2 regions of the Halomonas sp. GXIMD04776 genome follow, and region 2 is predicted to be linked to the other one. Evidence: predicted binding sites of a transcription regulator. Region 2 holds the regulator's gene; the other holds the start of a gene.
What was found. Region 2 encodes PhoB, which activates phosphate uptake and scavenging genes when phosphate is short. Its sites were predicted from a motif close to TGTCATANNNNTGTCANA; they were not measured.

Region 1: ACPF7Z_RS13465 (PstS family phosphate ABC transporter substrate-binding protein) is a predicted target of PhoB. The motif match lies at 3,881-3,898, and genes of this name have one in related genera.

Annotation. Positions count from the first base shown of each region.
Region 1 is NZ_JBNCAN010000019.1:31,968-39,357, reverse strand. It holds gene ACPF7Z_RS13490 (beta-ketoacyl-ACP synthase III) at 1-79, shown strand, start outside; gene ACPF7Z_RS13485 (MlaA family lipoprotein) at 76-816, shown strand; gene ACPF7Z_RS13480 (PP2C family protein-serine/threonine phosphatase) at 830-2,008, shown strand; gene ACPF7Z_RS13475 (STAS domain-containing protein) at 1,995-2,501, shown strand; gene ACPF7Z_RS13470 (Bcr/CflA family multidrug efflux MFS transporter) at 2,655-3,842, shown strand; gene ACPF7Z_RS13465 (PstS family phosphate ABC transporter substrate-binding protein) at 3,958-4,971, shown strand; gene pstC (phosphate ABC transporter permease subunit PstC) at 5,071-6,327, shown strand; gene pstA (phosphate ABC transporter permease PstA) at 6,347-7,390, shown strand, end outside.
Region 2 is NZ_JBNCAN010000021.1:43,933-51,322, reverse strand. It holds gene recG (ATP-dependent DNA helicase RecG) at 1-1,174, shown strand, start outside; gene ACPF7Z_RS14460 (hypothetical protein) at 1,183-1,542, opposite strand; gene ACPF7Z_RS14455 (HU family DNA-binding protein) at 1,744-2,019, opposite strand; gene ACPF7Z_RS14450 (NAD(P)/FAD-dependent oxidoreductase) at 2,144-3,304, opposite strand; gene ACPF7Z_RS14445 (chorismate--pyruvate lyase family protein) at 3,451-3,927, shown strand; gene ubiA (4-hydroxybenzoate octaprenyltransferase) at 3,960-4,841, shown strand; gene phoB (phosphate regulon transcriptional regulator PhoB) at 4,951-5,640, shown strand; gene phoR (phosphate regulon sensor histidine kinase PhoR) at 5,650-6,993, shown strand; gene ACPF7Z_RS14425 (MarR family winged helix-turn-helix transcriptional regulator) at 7,005-7,390, opposite strand, start outside.

The sequences.
Region 1 (7,390 bases), on a different contig from region 2:
GGGCGACCTCGGTGTCGTGTGCTCCTTCGGCGCTGGTTACAGTGCCGGCACTGTTCTCTTACGTAAGGTGAGTGTATGAAAAGAATCAGCAAGTTAATGACGGTCCTTCTGGCGGGAGCTCTGCTCGCGGGCTGTGCCAGTCAAGGAGCGCGTCCGGTGGAACCGGTCGATCCCTGGGAAGGGTTCAATCGGCGTGTATTTGCCTTCAATGAGGTCATCGATCGCTACGCCCTCAAGCCCGTCGCACAAGGCTACGACACCATCACACCGCAGCCCATTCAGAATGGAGTAGGCAACTTCTTCTCCAATCTGGGAGAGCTTCGCACCGTTCTCAACAGTGTGCTGCAGTGGAAATGGGGGAACGCCGGAGTCGCCTCGGGGCGCTTTCTGGTCAACACCACCCTGGGGTTAGGCGGGGTGCTGGACCCGGCGAGTCGTATGGAGTGGATGGCCCGAGAGGAAGACTTTGGTCAAACTCTGGCGGTGTGGGGCGTTGCTGAAGGTCCTTATGTAGTACTGCCGCTACTCGGACCAAGCACCGTGCGTGATACTTCAGCGCTACCGGCAGATATCTACAGCTATCCGCTGACCTATGTCGAGGATGACAAAGTGCGCTATGCGATACGGGCGCTGCAGCTGGTCAATTTCCGCGCCAGCCTGCTCGAGCAGGAGAAGCTGGTTCGCGGCGATCGCTATGTCTTCCTGCGAGACACCTATCTGCAGCGGCGTCGTTTCGAGATCAACGATGGTCAGGCGGGGGATGATCCGTTCGCCAGCGACGACTTCGACTTCGATGATAGCGACTTCGCCGATTAGGATGCGCCTTGCCATGGCTAGCCCAAAAAATCTTCTTGCGATCATCGATTTGCCCGGCGCCGAGCGTGATGCTCTGGCTCGCTTGATCGATGCGCAAGGATTCGAGGTCGTCATGCTTGACGATATTCGGGGATTGCCTGCCAAGACGGCTCTGGCCGTTGCCCATGTTCGCGCGGTGGATGGCGGTCAGTGGTCGTTGCTGGTCGAGCGGCTGCCGGTCGTGGCGGTCGCCGGGGGACAGGCCGAGGGCGCACTTGTCGAGGCGATCGACGCCGGCGTGTCGGAGTATCTGTTCGAGCCGCTACAGCATGACGACTTGTTGGCGTCCTTGATCGCCAGGGCGTTGACGCGTCAGGCGGCGGTGACAAGGCAGGTGCAGGAACGTACCGATCTGGTCGAGCATAATGAGACTCTCGAAACGCATCTGGCCATGTTGCGGCTCGATCAGCAGGCCGGGGGACATATACAGCGCAAGTTGCTGCCGGCAACGACGCAAACGATCAACGGCGTGCAATGTGCGTATTCTTTGACGCCATCGCTTTATCTTTCCGGCGATTTTCTGGATTTTCAGCGCATCGATGAGCGCTACAGTGTTTTCTATTTTGCTGATGTCTCCGGGCACGGAGCCTCGTCGGCTTTCGTGACGGTATTGCTCAAATACCTTTGCAATCGTTGGCTGCAGGAGCGGGGGGATGCGGCACCGTCGGCCTTGCCATCGATATGGCTCAAGCAACTCAACAATGAATTGCTGGATACCGGTATCGGTAAACATGCCACCGTGTTTGTCGGTGTTATTGATCGCGAACTGCGCTATCTTCACTACTCTTTGGGTGCGCAATTGCCCATGCCCATGTTGATAAGCTCGGGAGACCTCGTGACACTCGAGGGCGAAGGTATGCCGGTTGGCTTGTTTCCGCACACCGTTTATCCCTCCTATGGTTGCGAGCTGACGGATGATTTTCGCATGTGGCTATGCTCCGATGGCGTACTGGAATGTTTACCCGGAAGCAGCCTCGAACAGCGCCTGGGTGAGCTACGTTCCCGCATCGCAACCTGTTCTGATGTGGCGGCATTGCAGACAAGACTAGGGATGAATGCCACCGAGGCTGATGACATTGCCACAGAACGCCAAGCGCTTCCCGATGATCTAACCATCATGATGTTAAGCGGATTCGACCATGATAATGCATGAAGGGTGGCTCAAGGCGGCCTTCGAGGATGGTGTGTTCGTTCTCAAATTGTGTGGCGATGTTCGTTTGACGCTGTGCGCCACTCTGGACAACGAGGCTCAACGTCTGGCGGCCATGCCGGGGCTCAGGAGTGTCATCATCGACCTGCGGGACACGACCAATGTCGATTCAACGGCGTTGGGCTTTCTCGCCAAGGTGGCCATCGCGGTTCAAGGGCGTATCGAGCATCCACCGACGATCGTCGCCGATCATCCTGACATACAGCGTATGCTCGATATCATGGGCTTCTCACGCTATTTCTTTTTGACCACATCGCCCGCCAGCGAGCCCGATACGCTTGCAGATCTGCCTCAAGTCGACTCCGACAAGGAGGAGCTGCAGCAGCGTATCCTCGAGTCGCATCGCATCCTGATGCGCATGAGCGAGCATAATCGCCAGGAGTTTCAGCCACTGGTGGAACTCCTCGAGGCCGAGGAAGCCAAGTCCTCCCAGTAGCCCCCTTCTGATCTTTCCTGGTCCAGTCGCTCTGTTTAATGCAACGATCCGCCAGCTGCTGCCGTAATACTGTTACCATTAGCCTCCTTATTGACGGCTGCTCGATCTTGCTGTCGCTCTTGATCTTGTTGTCGCTCTAGCGCAAGGAGGCCCATGCAGAAGGTGGATTCCCGACGTATCGCGCTGCTGGTGGCGGCCAATACCGCTCTGGCGCCGTTCGCCATCGATGCCTATCTTCCGGCGATTCCGGCCTTGGCCGATGCGGTAAATGCAAGCGTGCATCACACTCAATTGTCGGTCAGTCTTTTCCTGGTCGGGTTTGCCCTGGGGCAGTTGGTGTTTGGTCCGCTCTCCGATCGCCTGGGGCGGCGGCCGATACTGTTCGCGGGCATCAGTGTCTTCCTGCTTGCCAGTCTGGCCCTTACCCAAGTCGAGACGCTTGAAATGTTGTGGCTGCTGCGTTTCGTGCAGGCTCTCGGCGGTGGGGCGTCAGTGGTCAACTCGGCGGCAATCGTGCGGGATTGTTTCAGTGGGCGCGAGGCGGCGAAGGTGCTGTCGACCATGGTCATGATCATGCTGTTGGCGCCTTTGATCGCACCGGCACTGGGTAGTTTGCTGCTCTATCTGGCGGACTGGTGGTTGATCTTCGTCTTCCTTGCCGTGTATGCGGCCTTCGTGCTGTGGCTGTTGGGTCGTTATCTGCCGGAAACCCGGGGGCGCGATCCTGATGCGCCAGGATTCAGCCAGGTACTGAGCAACTATCTGGCCGTTCTGCGCCATCGTGAGGCGATGGGCTACATCAGTGCGGTGGCCATGTCCTTCGCGGGGATGTTCGCCTTCATCACCGGGTCGCCTTTCCTGTACATGGAGTACTTTGGGCTTTCGCCGGCCATTTATCCGTTCGTCTTCGGCGCCAATGTCATCGTCATGGCGGGCTCGAATCGACTCAACATTCGCCTGCTCAGATACCGTAGCCCTCAGCGTAATCTCTTGCTGGGGCTGGGGGTGCAGCTGACGAGTGGGTTGCTGCTGGCGGCGGTTTTGCTGCTCGGGCTGGGATCGCTCTACGTGGTGGCGCCGTTGATGATCATCTTTGTTGGCATGCAGGGGTTGATCAGCCCCAACGCCATGTCGTCGATGCTCGATCATTTTCCCAACATGAGCGCCACCGCCACGGCGCTACTCGGCAGCATTCAATTTTCCTGCGGCGCGTTGGCAGGTGTTCTGGTAGGAATCTTCGAGGTCTACAGCGCCTGGCCGGTGGTGCTGACGATGCTGGGGGCGACGATGCTGGGCAATCTGGGCGTGAGGATGCTCTGTGGTAGAGCTCTGCATGCTTAAGTCGTCTTTCAAGCGAGACGTATAGCGTTCTCTGCCCCTGTCATGAGTCTGTCATTTTTCCTTGGCATCCTGTGTCTCGCCAAGGTTGATCACGCTCATCGACAGGAGTTAGCGCATGAATCGCATCCTCAGAACAGCCGCTATCGCCGCCGCCGTATTCAGCGTCGCCGGTATCGCTCAAGCACGGGATCAGGTGCGTATCGTCGGGTCCAGCACCGTCTATCCGTTTGCCAGCTACGTTGCCGAGGAGTTTGGCGCCACGACCGATTACCCGACCCCGGTGATCGAGTCCACCGGCTCCGGTGGGGGCCTGCGGCTGTTCTGCAACGGCATCGGAGAGGGGGCACCGGACATCACCAACGCCTCGCGGCGCATGAAAATCTCGGAATTCGAGCGTTGCCAGGAGAACGGCGTTAGCGACATTACCGAGGCCAAGATCGGTTACGACGGCATCGCCTTCGCCCAATCAAACAGCAACGACCCCATCGGCGTCACCCGGGAACAGCTCTTCATGGCCCTGGCCGCCAAGGTGCCCCAGGACGAAGAACTGGTCGACAATCCTTACAAGAAGTGGAGCGATATCGACGCCTCCTTGCCGGATCGTGAGATCGCCGTCTACGGTCCGCCCACCACCTCCGGTACCCGGGACGCCTTCGAGGAGCTGGTCATGGAAGCCGCCTCGAAAGACATGGCAGCCTATGGCGGCGAAGCCTATACCGACATCCGATCCGACGGCGCCTATATCGACGCCGGTGAAAACGACAATCTGATCGTGCAGCGTCTTTCAGAGAATACCGATGCCTTCGGTATCTTTGGATACTCCTTCCTGGAAGAAAATGCCGACAGCCTGAACGGAGCCTCCATTGATGGCGTAGCTCCCGAGCCCGAGGCGATCAGCTCCGGTGAATATCCGGTATCCCGCTCCATGTTCTTCTACGTGAAGAATCAGCACGCGGATTCGGTGCCGGCGATGTATGAATTCGCCAATCTATTCATGAGCGAGCAGATGATCGCCCCTATGGGGTACCTGCAGGTGCTTGGATTGATCCCTCTACCGGACGAGGAGCGCAAGGCACAGCGCGATGCGGTGAAGGATAAGGAAAAGCTCGAGCTTTCAGCGCTGAAGTAAGCGCTTCTGGACGTCAGAGGATGGGCCGATGCGTTTGCTATCGGCCCATGCTGGCGATAAGGCCCTGTTGATTTTTGGGTTCATCATACGAGAGCTCCGATGCCGATCAATCAAATCTATCTGCTGTTCTCCGCCGTGCTCCTTGCCTTGGGATTGGCCGCCTTTTTCCTGGCCCGCGCCCGGGCGTCGCAGCTGCGTACGAATGGCACCGCGATGGTCGCACAACCGGATCAGTATGCCTGGTTTTCGGTATTGACTACCGCCGGCCCCGCGCTATTGGTGGCCGCCTTGGGCGCCTTTGTCCTGCTGCTGCTCGGGGCGGACATTCCCACGCTCTATCTGCTGGGGGCCAGTCTGGCAGTAGCCGTTATCGGCCTGCTGGTCGGCCTTTCCCAGGTGCGTCCGGGGTTTCATGCCCGCCAGGCCATCGAGAGGGTGATCCGCGGGGTTCTGGCGGTGGCGGCGATGGTTTCCATCGTGACGACCCTGGGCATTCTGATCTCGATCGTGTTCGAGGCGGTTCGCTTCTTTCAGATGCAAAGCTTCTGGGAGTTCATCACCGGCACCACCTGGGCGCCGGGCAATAGCTTCCTGGCTGCTGCCGGACGCGCCGACGAAGGCGCCAGCGCGGCTCGGTTCGGGTCGGTGCCGCTGTTTGCCGGTACTTTTCTCATCACATTGATTGCCATGCTGGTGGCGATCCCCATCGGCCTCATGGCCGCCATCTACATGGCGGAATTCGCACCGGCCCGGGTGCGTACCCTGGCCAAGCCGATACTGGAAGTGCTCGCCGGTATCCCCACGGTGGTCTACGGCTTTTTTGCCGCCATCACCGTGGCGCCGGTCATCGTCGATGTCGCGGGCTTCTTCGGGCTGGATGCCTCCTTCAACAATGCCCTGGCCCCGGGCATCGTCATGGGCATCATGATCATTCCGTTCATCTCGTCCCTGTCCGACGATGTCATCAACTCGGTGCCGGACAGCATGCGCGAAGGCTCCCTGGCGCTGGGCATGACCAAGGCGGAGACCATCACCAGCGTGGTATTGCCCACGGCCATCCCCGGCATCATCTCCGCATCGCTGCTGGCGGTTTCCCGGGCCCTGGGGGAGACCATGATCGTGGTCATGGCCGCCGGCATGCGGCCCAATCTGACCGCCAATCCGCTCGAGGACATGACCACGGTGACGGTGCGCATCGTCGCCGCCCTGACCGGGGATCAGGAGTTCGAGAGTGCCGAAACGCTTTCCGCATTTGCCCTGGGATTGGTGCTGTTCGCGGTGACCCTGATGCTGAACATGGTCTCGGTGATCATGATTCGTCGCTTCCGCGAAAAATATCGCTCCAACGACCTATGATGATGACGAGGATCACCCCATGAGCCAATCCTTCGATGAGATCACCGCCCAGCTCAAGCATCGCCACCGCAGGACGGCCCGACTGAAATGGCTCTCCATGGGGGCGCTTGCGCTGGCGGCGACCTTTCTGGTGGTGTTCATCAGTGACATGCTGGTGAAAGGCTTGCCGGCCTTTCAACAGGCGCAGATCCAGGTCGAGGTCACCTACAGCGAGCAGAGCCAGCAGATGCCGCCGGCGGCGGTGAATGAAGATGTGCGGCGTCTGGTCAGCCGCGGTTTCCTGCGCACCTTGCCCATGAGGATGCGTGACAACCCCGACCTGGTGGGCACCACCCGCATGGAGTGGGTGCTGGCGGATAGCGCGGTGGATCAGTATCTCAAGGGCCACCACACGCGACTCAAGGACGATCAAATGGTCGTCGTCGACGATCTCCTGGCGAAAGGGCAGGTGGCACTCAAGTTCAATACCCGCTTTTTCACCGCCGGCGATTCCAAGATGCCGGAGCTTGCCGGCATTGCCTCCGCGGCAGTAGGCACGGTGATGACGCTGATCGTGACCATGCTGGTCTGTTTTCCCATCGGCGTGATGACGGCGGTGTATCTCGAGGAGTTTGCCACGGACAACTGGCTGACCCAGATCATCGAGATCAACATCAATAACCTGGCAGCGGTGCCTTCGATCCTGTTTGGCCTGCTGGGCCTGGCCATCTACATCAACTTCTTCGGCGTACCGCGCTCGACCCCGCTGGTGGGTGGGCTGACCCTGGCCTTGATGACGCTACCGGTGATCATCATCGCCACCCGGACTGCCTTGCGCAGCGTGCCGGACACCATTCGTCAGGCGGCCTTCGGCGTTGGCTGCTCCCGTTGGCAGGTGGTGCGCGATCACGTCCTGCCGCTGTCCTTTCCGGGCATTCTCACCGGCTCGATCATCGGCCTGGCCCAGGCCATGGGCGAAACCGCACCGCTGATCATCATCGGCATGGTGGCCTTTATTCCCGACGTTTCGGCCTCCTTTGGCGACGCCGCCACGGTGATGCCGGCGCAGATATTTACCTGGGCC
Region 2 (7,390 bases):
CGTGGTCGCCGCCATGGCCGCGCTCCAGGCCATCGCCGGCGACTGCCAGGCGGCGATGATGGCACCCACGGAGATTCTCGCCGAACAGCACTTTTGTAATTTTCGCGACTGGCTGACTCCGCTGGGCATCGAGGTCGCCTGGCTGGCCGGCAAGCTCAAGGGCAAGGCGCGTCTCGATACCAAGGCGGCCATTGCCGATGGTCGCGTGCAGATGGCGGTGGGCACTCACGCGCTGTTCCAGGAGGATGTGCACTTCAAGCGTCTGGGCCTGGCCATCGTCGACGAACAGCATCGCTTTGGGGTGCATCAGCGCCTGGCACTGCGTCAGAAGGGCGAGGCCGGCGGCCTGACGCCGCATCAGCTGATCATGACCGCCACGCCGATTCCCCGAACCCTGGCGATGAGCGCCTACGCGGATCTCGATCTATCCGTGATCGACGAACTCCCCCCGGGGCGCACCCCCGTGCAGACCGTCGCCGTGCCCGACGAACGCCGTCCTGAGGTGGTCGCGCGCATTCGTCGTGCCTGCGCAGCGGGGCGGCAGGCCTATTGGGTGTGCACCCTGATCGAGGAGTCGGAAGCGCTACAGTGCCAGGCCGCCGAGGCGACCCGGGACGCCCTGACCGAGGCTTTACCGGAACTGGCCGTCGGCCTGGTTCACGGGCGCATGAAGGCCGCCGAGAAAGCCGAGGTGATGGATGCCTTCAAGGCCGGTGAACTGGATCTGCTGGTGGCGACTACGGTGATCGAGGTGGGAGTCGACGTGCCCAATGCCAGCCTGATGATCATCGAGAACCCCGAACGTTTGGGCCTTTCCCAGTTGCACCAGCTGCGCGGTCGGGTCGGGCGTGGCGGCACCGAGAGCTTCTGCGTACTGCTCTATCATCCACCGCTGTCGGCCCACTCCCGGGAGCGCCTGGGGGTGATGCGCGAGACCACCGACGGCTTTCGCATCGCCGAGAAGGACCTTGAACTGCGCGGTCCCGGCGAAGTCCTGGGTACTCGCCAGACAGGACTGGCCCAGATGAAGATCGCCGATCTGGAGCGCGACAAGGATTTGCTGGAACGAGTCAGTCCCTTGGCCAAGGCGTTACTGGAAGAAGCCCCAGACGCCAGCGAAATATTGATTCGCCGCTGGTTAGGCGAGGAAGCGGGACGTTACGGGCAGGTTTAGAGGCAAGCCTAGCGCAGATATTGCAACAGCTTCTGCAGTTTCGTCAGATCCTTCGAATCGCCGACCAGACGTACGCGGCCCTCCATCATGCCGTCGAGAAAGGCGCGCTGGGTGGGCTTCTTCAAAATGGCAATAGCGGCCTCGGCATCGCGAAAGCGCAACTCGAGATCGAGATCCACCGGCAAGCCTGGTCCGGTTTCGATGGCATCCGAGGTCATGCGGTAATGGCGTGCAATGCTCAGGTCCTCGGTGGCAATCCCCCAGTCCAGACTGCGCAGATCATCGAGGGTTTCGCGAAAGCGCCGATTGCCGCGCCTGGCACGTTTCAACATCACACCGAGTAGCCACAAGATCAGTTTCAGCTTCATGGCATTACCGATAGCGGTAGGAAGAAACTGCCGGCTGTCGTACAGCCGGCACACTAAGAAGAGCCCGTTCTTGATCTATTGCAGTGCGAACATACGGCGTTGAAACCAGTTTCACTTTATTCGATACCCACTCACTAGATCGTGGACAAGCTCCAGGAGCATTCGACACATGAGCTGCACGCTCACCCAATAGTGTCCTGCCTATTTGGCAACCGCATCCTTGAGAGATTTACCGGCCTTGAAGGCAACGGTCTTGCTGGCAGGGATCTTCAGTGCCGCACCGGTCTGAGGATTCTTGCCGGTACGGGCGGCGCGTTCACGTACCACGAACGAACCAAAACCGATCAGCGAGACGTCCTGGCCCTTGGCAACGGTGCCGGTGATCTCATCGAGAATCACGTTGAGTACCTGACTGGCTTTATCCTTGGAAAGATCGGCACGCTCGGCAATTGCCGCGGCGAGTTCTGGCTTACGCATGTAGCACTCCTGATGAGTTTAGCTGTGACAAGATGGTAACGTTCACCATCCATTATTATTCTACAAATAATTACGAAATTACTTTTCTCAGCATTATTAATGCCAACGAAAAGTCATTACGCGCTTAGACTAACAGCGCGGGCGCGGCTCGCGCCAGTTCGACTTTCCTCCGCACACAGCGCCCTGTCAACGCAAAGCCGATCACGTTCTCCTCCTCATCCTCGGCAATGGCCGTGAGGTCGGCGCCTTCACCCTCGACGCGCCAGCGTGCGGGGGCTTGACGAGGGGGTAACGCCACCACTGGACAGGCCGGTGTCTTGACCAGTATCGGCCAGGCGCCATAGCTGACCGGCGTCGGGGTTCCCGTCAGAGTGGCCGCCAGGGCCTTGGCACTGGCCTGGAGTGGCTGGACATACATGGCGTTGAGCCCGGCCACGCAGGCGCCATCGCCCAGGGCATAGATACCGGGCACCGAGGTACGCAGGTAGCGATCGGTATGGATGCCTTCGGCACTGACCTCGAGTCCTGCCTGACGCGCCAGTTCAATGCGCGGCACCAAGCCGGTAGCGATCAGTACCAGATCGGCCTCCAGGGAGTACCCGTCATCGAGCGTCAGCGCTGCACCGGCCTTCTCGCCCTGCAATTCTTCGAGCACACGACCCAGCTTCATGTCGATGCCGATGTCCATGAACGCCTCCCCCAGCGCGCGGCCCAACGGCTCCGGAAGAAGCCGCATCAACGGCGTGCTTTCCGGTGCGATCATCACCACCTCATGACCGCCGGCGCGCAGGTCGTTGGCATATTCGCAGCCCACCAGCCCTGCACCCACGATGGCCACTCGCCCGGGACGACCTAGCGTCATCAAGGCCGCATGAAAAGCACGATAATCATCGAGATCGTTGATGGTGAAGGCACGCCCGCCAAGAGACTCGGGGATGTCAAAGGGTGGCCGGGGAGCGGCACCGGTGGCCAGCACCAGCTCGCCGTAGACAAGGCGCTCGCTGCCCAGCGCCAGTTGGCCGACCTGTGTATCGATGGCATCGACCCGGGTGTGGGTACGCAGGACCGCCTGCAACTCATCGGCGGCCTGCAGGGCATCACGGCTGACCAGCCTCTGGGGGGGCATCTTCTTGGCAAAACCGGTGGAGAGCAAGGGTTTGGAATAGTCGTCGCCGCTGTCCGCGGTAATCAGCGTGATCGGACGCTCCGAGCCCCGGGCACGCAGCTGGCGAGCCAGCCCGAGTCCGGCCATGCCGGTGCCGAGAACGGTCAAGGGTACGCTCATGGAACTCCTGCCAGGCGATTCATAATAAACGCCACATGATACACTACCGCCCCTTGTTTTGACCCGGAGCCCATGTGAGCGCCGAACATCGATCCTACCCATTCTTGAAAGTGTCCTGGAGGCCCGCCGCCGCCTGGCGACCGGCCATGAGCAGCGACTGGTGGCACTGGATCGCTTCCACGGATTCGCTCACACAGCGCTTGATCGATGCGGCGGATGGTGAATTCAATGTCCGTTTGCTCGTGCAACGTCTGGATCGGCCGCGCCGAGACGAGGCCATGGCGCTGAACATTCCTTTTGCCCAGCGAGTCTGGCGGCGCGAAGTGGCCTTGTGTGTCGGTGGACACCCCTGGGTCGTGGCTCGCTCCGTCGCACCACTGAGTTCACTGCAAGGGCAGCGTCTGAGGCAACTGGGCGAACGCTCCTTGGGGAGCTGGTTGTTCCGCCAGCCGGATCTCGAGCGAGGCCCGATCGAGATAACCCGGCAGCCGGCGCCCTTCCATTCTGCCAAGCCCGGTCCCTGGGGGCGGCGTTCGCTGTTTCGCCATGGCCGCTTCCAGGTATTGGTACAGGAGTTTTTCCTTGCGCGCATGGCGGATGATCTGAAACTGCCTAGGCGCTAGACTGGGCCCGCGATTGGCTTTCGGAGACTTCCATGGTTCAAGCCACACACCTGCGCGGCCTTGGCCGCCTGCCCGACTTCCTGCAGTTGACGCGTCTAGACCGGCCGATCGGCACCTGGTTGCTGATGTGGCCGACGCTGTGGGCCCTATGGGTTGCTGCCGATGGTGTACCAGCCCGGGGCACGCTGCTGATCTTTGTCGCAGGGGTCTATCTGATGCGCGCCGCCGGCTGCGTGATCAACGACTATGCGGATCGCCACTGGGATGGTCATGTCAAGCGCACCAAGGCACGTCCCCTGGCCACCGGGCGGATCGGCGAAAACGAGGCCAAAGGGCTTTTCGCCGGTCTGGTGCTCGCCGCCTTCCTGCTGGTGTGCTTCACCAATGTCTTTACCGTGATGCTCTCTCTCGGTGGCGTGGCGCTGGCGTTTATCTATCCCTTCATGAAGCGCTATACCCACTGGCCGCAGCTGTTTCTCGGTGCGGCGTTTTCCTGGTCGATCCCCATGGCCTTCGGCGCCGTGCTGGAAACGGTTCCCGTGGAAGCCTGGCTCCTGTTCTGTGCCAATCTGACCTGGACGGTGGCCTACGACACCGAGTACGCCATGGTCGATCGCGATGACGACCTCAAGGTCGGTATCAAATCCACTGCGGTGCTGTTCGGCCATTACGACCGGCTGATGATCGGCCTGTTGCAGTTGGCCACCCTGACGCTACTGTCCGTCATCGGCGCCCGCCTTGCGCTGGGAGGCTTTTTCTGGCTGGGGCTCGGGGCGATGGCGCTGATCTTCGTCTATCAGCACTGGCTGATCCGTCATCGCTCCCGGGAACGCTGCTTTCAGGCGTTTCTCAATAATCACTGGGCAGGGTTGGTGGTGTGTGCGGGGTTGGTCCTGGAACTCTGGCCGGTCTGAAAAGAGCTTGTCATACGGTTGTCATGTATACGCGGTGTAATCGTCGTCGTCCTGTCATTGCGAAGCAACCTGAACGCAGGTTCGCTTCGCGTTTCAACGAGGCCAATGGATGACTGCCAAGACCATTCTCATCGTCGATGACGAAGCCGCCATTCGCGAGATGATCGCCGTGGCGCTGGAGATGGCGGATTACCGCGTCCTGGAAGCGAACAACGCCCAGGAGGCCCATGCCCTGATCGTGGATGAGCAACCCGATCTGTTGCTTCTCGACTGGATGATGCCGGGCACCAGTGGCATCGAGTTCGCGCGTCGATTGAAGCGCGAAGAGGTCACCAGCGAGCTGCCAATCATTCTGCTCACCGCCAAAAGCGAGGAAGACAACAAGATACTGGGCCTTGAAGCCGGTGCCGACGATTACATCACCAAGCCGTTTTCACCCCGAGAGTTGGTGGCCCGGCTACGGGCGGTCCTGCGTCGCACCACGCCTCGCGGCATCGAGGAGGCGTTGGAGGTCGAGGGCCTGTTGCTCGACCCCGTCAGTCATCGGGTATCGTCCAAAGGCCAGGCGCTGGAGATAGGGCCTACCGAATATCGCCTGTTACAGTTCTTCATGACTCATCAGGAGCGTGCCTATACCCGGGGCCAACTGCTGGATCAGGTATGGGGGGGTAATGTCTATGTCGAGGAGCGCACCGTGGATGTGCATATCCGCCGCCTGCGCAAGGCGCTGGGGGAGTCTCATCAACATCTGATCCAGACCGTGCGCGGCACCGGCTATCGTTTTTCGACCCGGCTATGAACCCGACTCATGTACTACTGGACCAATGAACTCTGGCGGCTTGCCTATCTGATCATCGGCATGGGCGGCCTGGGCTGGCTCATCGGCCTGCCCGGCTGGGGACTGGCCGCGGGGCTTGCGCTATTCATCGCCATTCACATCCGCCATCTGCGCCAGCTCTATGCCTGGCTGTATCAGAACCCCCACCAGGAGCCGCCCGCCGGCACCGGTGTGTGGGGCGATCTCTTCGATCGCCTGTATCGCTATCAAAAAGCGCAGCACAAGGCCCAGGCACGCTTGCGCGACGTCATTCGCCGCGTCCAGGAGTCCGCGGAAGCCATGCGCGACAGCGTGGTGATGCTCGACCGACGCGGCAACCTGGACTGGTGGAACAGTGCCGCCGAACACATGCTGGGCCTGAAGTCCCCCCAGGATCGCGGCCAGCACGTCACCAATCTGCTGCGCGATCCGCAGTTCATCGCCTATTTCGAGGCCCGGGACTATCGTGAGCCCCTGATCCTGTCCTCGCCGGTGCGCGGTGATCTGGTGCTGCAATTTCAACTGACCCTGTTCGGTGACGACGAACGCCTGATCCTGGTCCGGGACATCACTCGCCTTCAGCGCCTGGAGCAGATGCGCCAGGATTTCGTCGCCAACGTCTCTCACGAGTTGAAGACGCCGCTGACGGTATTAGTCGGTTATTTGGAAACCTACAGCGAGCATGCCGGGCAACTGCCGCCGCGCTGGCAGCGCGGTCTACAGCAGATGCAGGAACAGACCCACCGCATGCAGAATCTGGTGACGGATTTGCTGCTGCTGTCGCGCCTGGAAACCGATCATCGTGCGAAGCGAACCACGTGCATCGATCTTCCCGGCCTGATGGAAACCATTCGCCGGGATGCCGAGACGCTTTCGGAAGGCAGCCATACCCTGCGTCTCGAGATCGACGATCCGCGAGACCTCCTAGGCGACGAGCAAGAGCTCCGCAGCGCCCTCTCCAACCTGGTCTTCAATGCCGTGCGCTACACCGCCCCGGGCACCACCATCACCCTGCGCTGGCACCCTTGGCGCGCCGGCGCCGCCCTGGAAGTGATCGATGATGGGGAGGGTATCGATCCGGTGCATCTTCCGCGCCTCACCGAACGCTTCTACCGCGTCGACAAGGGCCGCAGCACCGCCACCGGCGGTACGGGACTGGGCCTGGCCATCGTCAAGCATGTGCTGTTGCGCCACGATGCTCATCTGGAAATCGAATCCCGCCTGGGCCAGGGGGCGCTGTTTCGCTGCGTCTTTCCCGCAGCGCGGCTGTTGCAGGCCACTGGCGATATCTCGGAGGAACCGAACCTCACCTCTGGTAGCCTGCGCCGACGATGATGCCGTATCGATCAGGACGATGCCGCCCGTTCCGGCAGGTAGGGTACGTCCTCCAGACGCTCGCTCATCTGCTTGAGTACGGCAAAGGTCTGCGCCAGCGCCTCGCGATCCAGCGTCTCGGCCAATCGGTTGGCCCACTGCACATACCGCGCCATGACGATGGCATAGATCCTTTCACCCTCGATCGTGCGTTCGACGAAGGGCGAGCGCTTGTGATCGGGGTTGGTGGAAAGCGTGATATAGCCCGCCTTCTGCAGTTCCCCGACGATGCGCTGCACGGACTGACGAGCGAGCCCCATGCGTCGCGCGATCTGAGCGACGGTGAGCGGTCGCTCCTCGATATCGATGGCGCCCAGCACTTTCCAACGGGCACTGGTCAGACCTAGATCTGCAGTCA